3 regions of the Streptomyces formicae genome follow, and region 1 is predicted to be linked to each of the others. Evidence: riboswitches for the same ligand, from Rfam matches in the RefSeq annotation. Region 1 holds a riboswitch; each other region holds the start of a gene.
What was found. A riboswitch is a leader RNA that binds a small molecule or an ion and turns the genes downstream of it on or off. The one in region 1 is predicted to bind cobalamin.

Region 1 (3,265 bases):
CCTTCGACAAGATGGGCCTCGGCATCGGCGCGGCGATCGTCAACTTCGTCGTCCTGACGGCCGCGCTCTCCTCCTGCAACTCCGGCATGTACTCCACCGGCCGCATGCTGCGCGACCTGGCGATGAACGGCCAGGGCCCGAAGTTCTTCACCAAGCTCACGAAGAACGGCCTGCCGCTCGTCGGCACGACCTTCTCCGCCGCGCTGATGCTGGTCGGCGTCTGGATCAACTACCAGTGGCCGGGCGAGGCGTTCAACTACGTCGTCTCCTTCGCGACCATCTCCGGCATGTGGGCCTGGATCATGATCCTGGTCTGCCAGATCAAGTACCGCCGCAAGGCCGACCGCGGCGAGCTGCCGCAGTCCACCTTCCGGGCGCCCGGCGCCCCGTACACGAGCTGGTTCGCCCTCGCCTTCATCGGCATGGTGATCGTGATGATGGGCATCGACAAGGACGCGCGCATCTCGCTCTACGCGGCTCCCGTCTGGGCCCTGATCCTGGGCGTCGGCTACCTGGTCATGCAGCGCGGGAACCCGCAGGCGTCCGGCGGCAAGGCCGAGTCGCAGGACGCGGTGAAGTAGCGCGGCAACCGCTGGATCCCAGCATGTGGGCCGGTTCGTACCACTCCTCGGTACGGACCGGCCCCTCTGCTTATCCTGGCTGCCATGCTGACCATCACCCAGGCCCTCCACGACCAGATCGTCGCGCACGCGCGCCAGGACCACCCCGACGAGGCCTGCGGTGTGGTCGCGGGCCCGGAAGGCACCGGCCGCCCCGAGCGCTTCATCCCGATGCTGAACGCGGCCCGCTCGCCCACGTTCTACGAGTTCGACTCGACCGACCTGCTCAAGCTCTACCGCGAGATGGACGACCGCGACGAGGAGCCGGTGATCGTCTACCACTCGCACACCGCGACCGAGGCCTACCCCTCGCGCACCGACATCACCTACGCCAACGAGCCCGGCGCGCACTACGTCCTGGTCTCCACGGCCGACACCGACGACGCGGGCCCCTTCCAGTTCCGCTCGTACCGGATCGTGGAGGGCGAGGTCACCGAGGAAGAGGTAAAGGTCGTACAGGCATACTGAGCTTTACTCATGAGGGCGGCAGGAGCCAGGAAGCCGGTGCGAACCCGGCACGGTCCCGCCACTGTGACCCCACCCCGCACCGGGGGCGGGGGAGTCAGGAACTGACCTGCCGCCTTCCTCCACGCTACGCAGGGGACGCGGAAATCCCCTGGAGGAGGCAGCTCAGCCATGTCCCGCCGTCACACCGGCATACGCGCGCTCGCCGCGGCCACCCTGCTCGTCCCGCTCGCCGCATGCTCCTCCTCGGACTCCGACGGTGACACGAAGCCCGCCGCCAAGGCCGCCGGATTCCCGTACACCGTCACCAACTGCGGTGTGAGGACGACGTACGACGCACCGCCGAAGCGCGCCGTCACCATGAACCAGCACGCCACCGAGGTGATGCTGGAACTCGGCCTCGAGGACCGCATGGCGGGCACGGCCTACCTCGACGACAAGGTCCTGCCGAAGTACGCGAAGGCGTACGACGCCCTCCCCGTCGTCGCCAAGGAGTACCCCTCCTACGAGAAGCTGCTCGCCGCCAACCCCGACTTCGTGTACGGCGGTTACGCGAGCGCCTTCCTCTCCAGCGACGGCCGCAGCCGCTCCGCGCTCGCCAAGTCGGGCATCGAGAGCCGCCTGAACGTCGAGGGCTGCGCGAAGCGCCCCGTCACCATGAACGACGTCTTCCGCGAGGTCCGCGAGGTCGGCGCCACCTTCGGGGTGCGCGACCGCGCCGACAAGTGGGTCGGCGGCGCCGAGCGCGAACTGGCTGCCACGACCAAGAAGCTGAAGGGCAAGAAGCCCCGTTCCGTCTTCGTCTACGACAGCGGCGACAAGACGGCGTTCACGGTCGGCGGCCGGGGCATCGGCAACGACATCATCGAGCGGGCGGGCGGCCGCAACATCGTCGCCGACGTCGACAAGTCCTTCGCCGACGCCTCCTGGGAGACGGTCGTGGACCGCCACCCCGAGACCATCGTGATCCTCGACTACGGCGCGACGACGGTCGCCCAGAAGAAGAAGCGCCTCCTCGACGACCCGGCCCTCGCGGACGTCCCCGCCATCAAGAACAAGAGCTTCGCGGTCCTGCCGCTCTCGGACATGGTCACGGGAGTACGAGCACCCAAGGCGGTGGAGAAGCTGGCGGCGCAGCTGTGAGCGACCAGCAGACCCAGCCTCGGGTGACGCAGCCCGCGGGGCGGATCTTCCAGCCCGTCCGGCGTTTGAGGACGAGCCCGAAGGGCGATAGACGCAGGTCCCGGGGACAGCACCTGTTGATCTGCGCAGTCCTTGCGACAGCCCTCGCGGCAGCGATCATCGCCGGGCTCGCCCTGGGCTCCGTCCGCATCCCGCCAGGGGACGTCATGGAGATCCTCACGGGCCGCGCGGACCCCTCCCCCTTCAGAACCATCGTGCTGGACGTGAGACTCCCCAGGGTCCTGCTCGGCGCAGCCGTCGGCGCGGGACTCGCCGTCATCGGCACCGTCCTCCAGGCCCTCGTCCGCAACCCCCTCGCCGACCCGTTCCTGCTCGGCGTCTCCTCGGGCGCCTCCGTCGGCGCGGTCGGCGCCATCGTGCTCGGCGGCACCTTCGGCGTCGGCTCGGCCCTCGCGACCACCGTCACGATCCCCGCCGCCGCCTTCGCGGGCGCGCTGGTCTCACTGGTCCTCGTCTACTCCCTTGCCAGGAGCGGCGGCGGCTTCGCGACCGGGCGCCTGATCCTCGCGGGCGTCGCCGTCTCGTACATCCTGACCGCCCTGACCAGCCTCATCCTGGTCACCGCGGACAGCGCGGACCACCTCAAGGAAGTCCTGTACTGGACGCTCGGCGGCCTCGGCAGCGCCCGCTGGGACATGCTCGCCCTGCCCTGCTGCGCCCTGGTCGTCGGCACGGCCCTGCTCATGGCGCTCGCCCGCCCCCTCGACCTGCTGCTCGTCGGCGAGGAGGGCGCCACCGTCCTCGGCCTGGACACGGCACGCTTCCGCGCCGCGGTCTTCGTCTTCGCCTCCCTCCTGACCGGCGTCCTGGTCGCGTACAGCGGGGCCATCGGATTCGTCGGCCTGATGGTGCCGCACGCCGCCCGCATGCTCGTCGGCGCCGCGCACCGCCCGCTGCTCCCCGTGGTGGCGCTGCTGGGCGCGGTCTTCCTGGTCGTCGCCGACCTCGCCGCGCGCACCGTCGCCGCGCCGCAGGAC
Region 2 (3,265 bases), 740 kb from region 1:
AAGCCGATGCCGATGCCGGCGACCATGCCGACGCCGATGATCCACCAGACGCTGACGCCGCCGCCGTCGTCCTTCTTCTCGTCCGAGTCGGAGGCGGAGCCGGTGGGGGACTTCGACGCGGACCGCGGGGCCGGGCCCGTGGCGTTGAGCTGCTTCACCAGGTCGGCGCCGCCGAAGTCACGGGCGTCCATCCCCGCCGCGTTGGCGGCGAAGACCAGCTGGGCGTAGGCGGCGGGACCCGACTGCTTCGCCCAGTCCGCGGAGTTCTTCGCGAGCCACTCGGCGGACTTCTTGGCCCGCTCCTTCTGGTCGGCGGCCGCGAGCGCGAGCACCGCGTCGGCGGTGTTGCCGAAGTCGGGCTTGTCCTTGGCGCCCGGCATCGAGGACATCAGGTGGTCGTCGGTCTTGCCGAGGGTGTCCAGGAGGTAGCCGACGCCGTTGCTCGCCGCCTGCGTCGCGGTGTCGGGCTTCGCGCACTTGGACCCGGTGGCGTCGCGGTCCTTGGGCGGCTCCACGACGAGGCCCCTGCCGAGGCTGCCGAGCACACCGGCCGCGGTGGCGTCGGCGTTCGGCGAGAGCTTGCCGGACTTGGGGTCGGCGAGGCCGAAGGCGCCGCCGTCCTTGTCGCAGTCCATGACGAGCTTGGGCAGCGCGTCGTAGGCGGACTTGCCGTCCTTGGACTTCACGTCGGCGGGGTTCTCGCCCGCCGCGACGAGGGCGCCGATCACGATGCCGGTGGAGTTCGCGTCGGTGGGCAGGCCCGGGTTGTAGCCCCAGCCACCGTCCGTGTTCTGTACGGACTTCAGCCACTCGACGCTCTTCTTGAGCGTCTTGTCCTCGTGACCGACTCCGGCGAGCGCCTGCACGGCCGCGGCGGTGGAGTTGCTGTCGACCGCGGTCTTGGAGTCGCACGGCGCGCTCGCGTCCGCGCGGTACGCCGCGAAGCCGCCGCTCGCGCACTGCTGCCCGGTCAGCCAGTCGATGGCCTTCTCGGCGGGCTCGACGCCCTCCATGCTCTGGGCGAGCAGGGCGTACGACTGGCGGAAGACGCCGTCGAACTTGGGGTCGGTCTTGCCGTAGAGGCCCGAGGGGAGCGCGGCGGGCGACGGCGAGGCGTCGTCCGCGAAGGCTGCCGGTGCTGCGGCCGAGCCGAACACGGCGACGGCGGCCAGGACCGCTGCGCTGCGGCGAACGTTCATGATGCGGCGGGTTGCCTCTCCCTGCGGGGAGCGGGGCGGCACGGACCGTTGCGAGCACGGCTTCCGGGCGGCTCCGGCTCCGTATACCTCGACGGTGCCGCTCATCGGGGTCCGATGAAGCGAGCCGGTCACGTTCCGCACCGGGCATTCCGGCTCTCCGCTGGAAGCGGTCATACGGCTGCGGGTCAGCGCCGGATTCGCACCGGCTTCCCCCTGTACGGGCGTGAGGACGACGCGCCCACTCTACCGGCCCGTACCAGGAGCGGCCGGGCACGGGATCCACGCCCGGGGATTCACACCGCCACGTACGTCACCGGGTCGCCGCCCGGCACGACCTCGGCGCGGCCCAGCTTCACCAGGCGCCGCACATGGGCCTCCGCTTCCGATACGGCGATGTTGCGCGAGCCGTAGGGGATCTCGGCCCAGGGCCGGTTCCACTCCATGTGCTCGGCGAGCTGCCAGGCGGTGCGGGGCTCGGCGAGGAGGGCGCCCAGCCCGGTGAGGCGCTCCTCGTGGTGGGCGACGAGCGAGCCGACGCGGGCGGGGGCGTCGGTGAAGGCGTGCTGGTGGGCGGGGAGGATCTCGGCCGGGTCGAGGCGGGCCACCCGTTCCAGGGAGTCGAGGTAGTCGCCGAGGGGATCGGTGACCGTGGCGTCGTCGGGGTCCTCGTACAGGCCGATGTGCGGGGTGATGCCGGGCAGCAGGTGGTCGCCGGAGAAGAGGCGGCCGTTGCCCCTGAGTCCGGCCGGGTGGTCCTCCTCCAGGTGCAGGCAGACGTGGCCGGGGGTGTGGCCCGGGGTCCAGATCGCCCGCAGGCGGCGGCCCGCCAGGTCGAGGAGCTCGCCGGGGACGATGTCGCGGTCGGGCAGGGCGGGGTCGAGGCCGGGGAGCCTCCTGGGGCGGCCCTCCTCGGCGGCGCGGACCAGCGGCGCGACGTGCTCCTCGGGGGCGCCCGCGGCCGTGAGCTTCGCCGCCATGTAGGCGTACCACCGCTCGGGCGGGTTGGAGCGGGTGCGGCGCACCACGGAGGCGTCCGCCTCGTGCATCGCGATCCACGCGCCCGACGCCTCGCGGACCTTCGCGGACAGGCCGTGGTGGTCGGGGTGGTGGTGGGTGATGACCACGCCGTGCACGTCGGCGACGGCGACGCCGCACGCGGCGAGCCCGTCGGCCAGCGTGTGCCAGGAGGCCGGGTCGTCCCAGCCGGTGTCGACGAGGACGGCGCCGCGGTCGGTGTCCAGGAGGTGGACGAGGGTGAAGCCGAGGGGGTTGTCGGGGATCGGGACCTTGATGCTCCAGACGCCGCCGCCGTGCTCGATCACCGGCGGGTCCGTCACCTGCGGGGTCATGAGGGCCTCGTCTCTCGTCGCCGGGTGCCGTCACTATAACTAGAACTAGTTTCAATAGTCGCCCAAGTCGACGGAATGGGCGGCCGGTTGCGCGTCCGTTCCGTGGACTCCGCCAACTAGAACTGGTATCAGTTCTGAAACAGTGTCAGGAAGTCGGTGTCGGAAAGCGCTCCGCAGGAGGCAGTCAGCCATGACCGAGCTCGTGGAACACGGACAGCTGTTCATCGGCGGGGAGTTGGTGGACCCGCTCGGCAAGGGCGTCATCGACGTCGTGTCGCCGCACACCGGAAAGGTCTTCGCCCGCGTGCCGCACGCGGCCCCCGCCGACGTGGACCGCGCCGTCGCCACCGCCCGCAAGGCGTTCGACGACGGGCCCTGGCGCCGCATGACCCTGGACGAGCGGATCGAGGTCGTCACCAAGATCAAGGACGGGATCGCCGTACGCCACGAGGAGATCGCCCGCGCCATCAGCTCGGAGAACGGCACCCCGTACACCTCCAGCGTGATGGTGCAGGCGCTCGCCGCGATGATGGCGTGGGACGCGGCCATCACGGTGGCCCGCGACTTCACCTACGAGGAGGCACGCGACGGCGTCCTCGGGAAACTCCTCGTGCGGCGCGAGCCGGTGGGGGTGGTCGCGGCCGTCGTCCCCTGGAACGTCCCGCAGTTCACCGCCGCGGCCAAGCTCGCCCCCGCGCTGCTCGCCGGGTGCCCGGT
Region 3 (3,265 bases), 5.4 Mb from region 1:
TCGGTGACGGCGGCGGCACGGGCCCGCACGGCCGGGTCGTGGGTGATCGCCGATCCGGCGCGCGAGGCCAGGTCGGCCCGGTTGGCGGCGAGGTCGGCGGCGATGGTGTCGGTGCCCTGGGACAGGCCCTTGGCCAGGGCGACGATCTCGGTGGTCTTCTGCCGGGCGAAGGCGAGCCACCGCAGGATCTGCGGGTCGATGTCGCGCTCGGCGGCGGCGTCGATCGGGACGTGCAGGAGCGAGCAGGAGGCGGCCACGTCGACCCGGTCGGCGAGGCCGAGCAGGGTGCCGAGGGTGGCCAGGGACTTCTCCAGGTCGTTGATCCAGATGTTGCGGCCGTTGACCACACCGGCCACCAGGCGCTTGCCGGGCAGCCCGCCCGCGGCGGCGAGGTCGTCCAGGTTGGCGGCCGCGGCGTCGGTGAAGTCCAGTGCCAGACCGTCGACGGGGGCCTTGGCCAGGACGGGCAGGGCGTCGCCGAGCCGGTCGAAGTAGGAGGCGACCAGGAGCTTGGGCCGGTCGGCGAGGGCGCCGAGCTCGCGATAGGCGCGGGTGGCGGCGTTGAGCTCGGCCGGGGTGCGGTCCTGCACCAGGGCGGGCTCGTCGAGCTGCACCCATGGGGCGCCGGCCGCGCGCAGATCGGCGAGCACCTCCGCGTACACGGGAAGCAGCCGGTCCAGGAGCGTCAGCGGCTCGAAGTCGGCGGCGACCCCCGGGGCGGGCTTGGCCAGCAGCAGGTAGGTGACGGGGCCGACGAGGACCGGGCGGGCCGAGAGGCCGAGCGCGAGCGCCTCCTTGAACTCGGCGACCTGCTTGGCCGAGTCGGTGGCGAACACGGTGTCCGGCCCCAACTCCGGCACCAGATAGTGGTAATTGGTGTCGAACCACTTGGTCATCTCGAGCGGCGCCACGTCCTGGGTGCCGCGAGCCATCGCGAAGTACCCGTCCAGGGCGTCGGCTTCGAAGGACGCGCGGTGCCTGGCGGGGACGGCGCCGACCATCACGCTGGTGTCCAGGACGTGGTCGTAGTACGAGAAGTCGCCGGTCGGCACCTCGTGGACGCCGGACTCCGCCAACTGCCGCCAGGTGGTGCGGCGCAGCTCCGCCGCGGTCTCCCGGAGGGCGTCCGCGGTGACGCGGCCCTTCCAGTAGCCCTCGACGGCCTTCTTCAGTTCACGGTTCGCACCCTGACGGGGGTAGCCGTACACGGTGGCCCGTGCCGCCGCGGCTGCGGACTTCGCTGTCACGGAAATCTCCTTCGCGAGATGACTCCTGAACATCCCGGCAACGGGACGCGGACGCGAAGGGATGACGGACCGTCCGGAGCCGACACGCGCCGATGGCGCGGTCTCGAACGGTATGCACGCCGACCCGCCCACGAGGTCACCGGGATTCCGCACGCGATCGGTCACGTGCGGGCAACGGGCAGGTCTTCGGACTCGCGGGCACATCCGCCGAGGCGGATTCCTACTGGCCGTCGCTTCCCGGATCCGGCGGATCCAGTGCGTATGACGGCGGTCGTTCCCACTCACCGCTGCGGGGCAGTCCCGGATTCCCACCGGGTTCCCTCTTGCGACGCGCCTGTCTGGCGGACAGGGCGAACCAGCTGCACGGGCCACCTTAGAGGGTGCGGGCCGTCTTGGGCAGCACCGGTCACCTCCCGGATGGCCCCAAGCCAGAGCTTGGGTCTCGGTGAGGAAACCCGAGGATTGACTTGGCTGTTGGGGAAGCGGGACGATCGTTTCGGGCCCAGGGCGGCAACCCGGCCGGGCCCCGCCACCGATCCGGACGGTGTCGGGGCCCGGCCGGGTGTCGACCCCCTCGCTGTCGTGTTCGGCTGGAAACGGCCTCCCGTCGGCCGGAAGGAGTCGCTGTCCGTGACCATGGCCGCAGAACCCGGGCCCGAGCCCCAACCCGAGCCCGAGTCCCAATCCGAGCCCGAGCCCCACCCGGACCGCGCCGCCCGGCAGTTCCTGTACGACCTCGGCGCCGGAGCCATCCACCACCCCGGCGGCACCCTCCTGGCCCATCTCGACCGCGTACGGCAGCGGCTCGCCGACTGGGACGCGCGCCCCGCGCTGCGCCGTGCCGGGCTCTGTCACGTGCTGTACGGCACCGACGGCTTCGCCCCCGTTTTGCTGCCGCTCGACCGGCGTGAGCGCGCCCGCGCCGTCATCGGCCCCGAGGCCGAGTCCCTCGTGTACCTCTACGCGAGCTGCGACCGGAAGACCGGCTATCCGGCGCTCACCGGGCGGGGCGGAGACGGGCTCTTCCGCGACCGGTTCACCGGTCGCGCCTTCGCGCCGACGCGCCGTCGGCAGGCGGATTTCGCCGAGCTCACGGTGGCCAACGAGCTCGACATCGCGAGCGTCGACAGCGAGTTCCGCGCCCACCACGGCCCCGGCCTCCTGGAGCTGTTCACCGGGCTGCGCCCCCTGCTGACGCCCGCGGCGTGGGAAGCCTGCGCGATCCTGCCGGGGTGGACTTACTAGGACGTCCAACTATATGGTCCTCGGCAAGGCCCGCGGTGTCAGGGAAGCCGGTGTGAATCCGGCGCGGTCCCGCCACTGTGACCGGGGAGTGCGTTCTCGCAACACAACGCGCCACCGAAGGACGTCGCGTCCGTCGGGAAGGCGGGGGAGCGCGCGCTGATCCGGGAGTCAGGATACCGGCCGCGGGGTGTTCCGTGTTGTCCACGAGGATGGAGCAGACACGCATGGCACCGGTCCGTACCCACGACCCAGGTGATCCGGCGGAGCGACCGACGGTGTACGCCGACTTCTAGCGCACCGACGACGTGGGCCCTGACCCCGGCTCGTCCGGCGGCGTACGTCAACTCGCGTTGCCCCGTGGGCTCTTCGGCCCTCGCGTCCCGCGGCCCCGATCCGAGCGCACCCCACCGGGTGCCGTTCGCCGGTGCGCCGCGCCATCCCCGGATCCCCACCTGACGAGAGCAGGCTCATCGTGGTCCGTGAACTCACCCATTTCATCGGCGGCAAGCACACCGTCGGCACGTCGGGCCTCTTCGGCGACGTGTACGACCCCAACACCGGTTCCGTACAGGCCCGTGTGCCCCTCGCGGGCCGAGCCGACACCGAGGCGGCGATCGCCGACGCCGCCACCGCCCAGCGCCAGTGGGGCGAGTGGAACCCGCAGCGCAGGGCCCGCGTCCTGCTGCGCTTCCTCCAACTCGTCGACCAGGAACGCGAGTCCCTGGCGCGACTGCTCTCCTCCGAGCACGGCAAGACCGTCGCCGACGCGCACG

Region 2: it holds a riboswitch for cobalamin, as region 1 does, so the genes downstream of both, KY5_RS12030 (prenyltransferase/squalene oxidase repeat-containing protein) here and KY5_RS15410 (ABC transporter substrate-binding protein) in region 1, are expected to answer to the same signal.
Region 3: it holds a riboswitch for cobalamin, as region 1 does, so the genes downstream of both, metE (5-methyltetrahydropteroyltriglutamate--homocysteine S-methyltransferase) here and KY5_RS15410 (ABC transporter substrate-binding protein) in region 1, are expected to answer to the same signal.

The regions. Positions count from the first base shown of each region.
Region 1 covers NZ_CP022685.1:3,584,394-3,587,658, reverse strand. Annotated here, with positions in the region: gene KY5_RS15420 (amino acid permease) at 1-581, shown strand, start outside; gene KY5_RS15415 (Mov34/MPN/PAD-1 family protein) at 666-1,088, shown strand; cobalamin riboswitch at 1,061-1,213, shown strand; gene KY5_RS15410 (ABC transporter substrate-binding protein) at 1,257-2,228, shown strand; gene KY5_RS15405 (FecCD family ABC transporter permease) at 2,342-3,265, shown strand, end outside.
Region 2 covers NZ_CP022685.1:2,847,696-2,850,960, reverse strand. Annotated here, with positions in the region: gene KY5_RS12030 (prenyltransferase/squalene oxidase repeat-containing protein) at 1-1,199, opposite strand, end outside; cobalamin riboswitch at 1,321-1,446, opposite strand; gene KY5_RS12025 (MBL fold metallo-hydrolase) at 1,493-2,548, opposite strand; gene KY5_RS12020 (aldehyde dehydrogenase) at 2,739-3,265, shown strand, end outside.
Region 3 covers NZ_CP022685.1:8,950,205-8,953,469, forward strand. Annotated here, with positions in the region: gene metE (5-methyltetrahydropteroyltriglutamate--homocysteine S-methyltransferase) at 1-1,247, opposite strand, end outside; cobalamin riboswitch at 1,407-1,622, opposite strand; gene KY5_RS38525 (DUF6817 domain-containing protein) at 1,884-2,492, shown strand; cobalamin riboswitch at 2,490-2,692, shown strand; gene KY5_RS38530 (CoA-acylating methylmalonate-semialdehyde dehydrogenase) at 2,965-3,265, shown strand, end outside.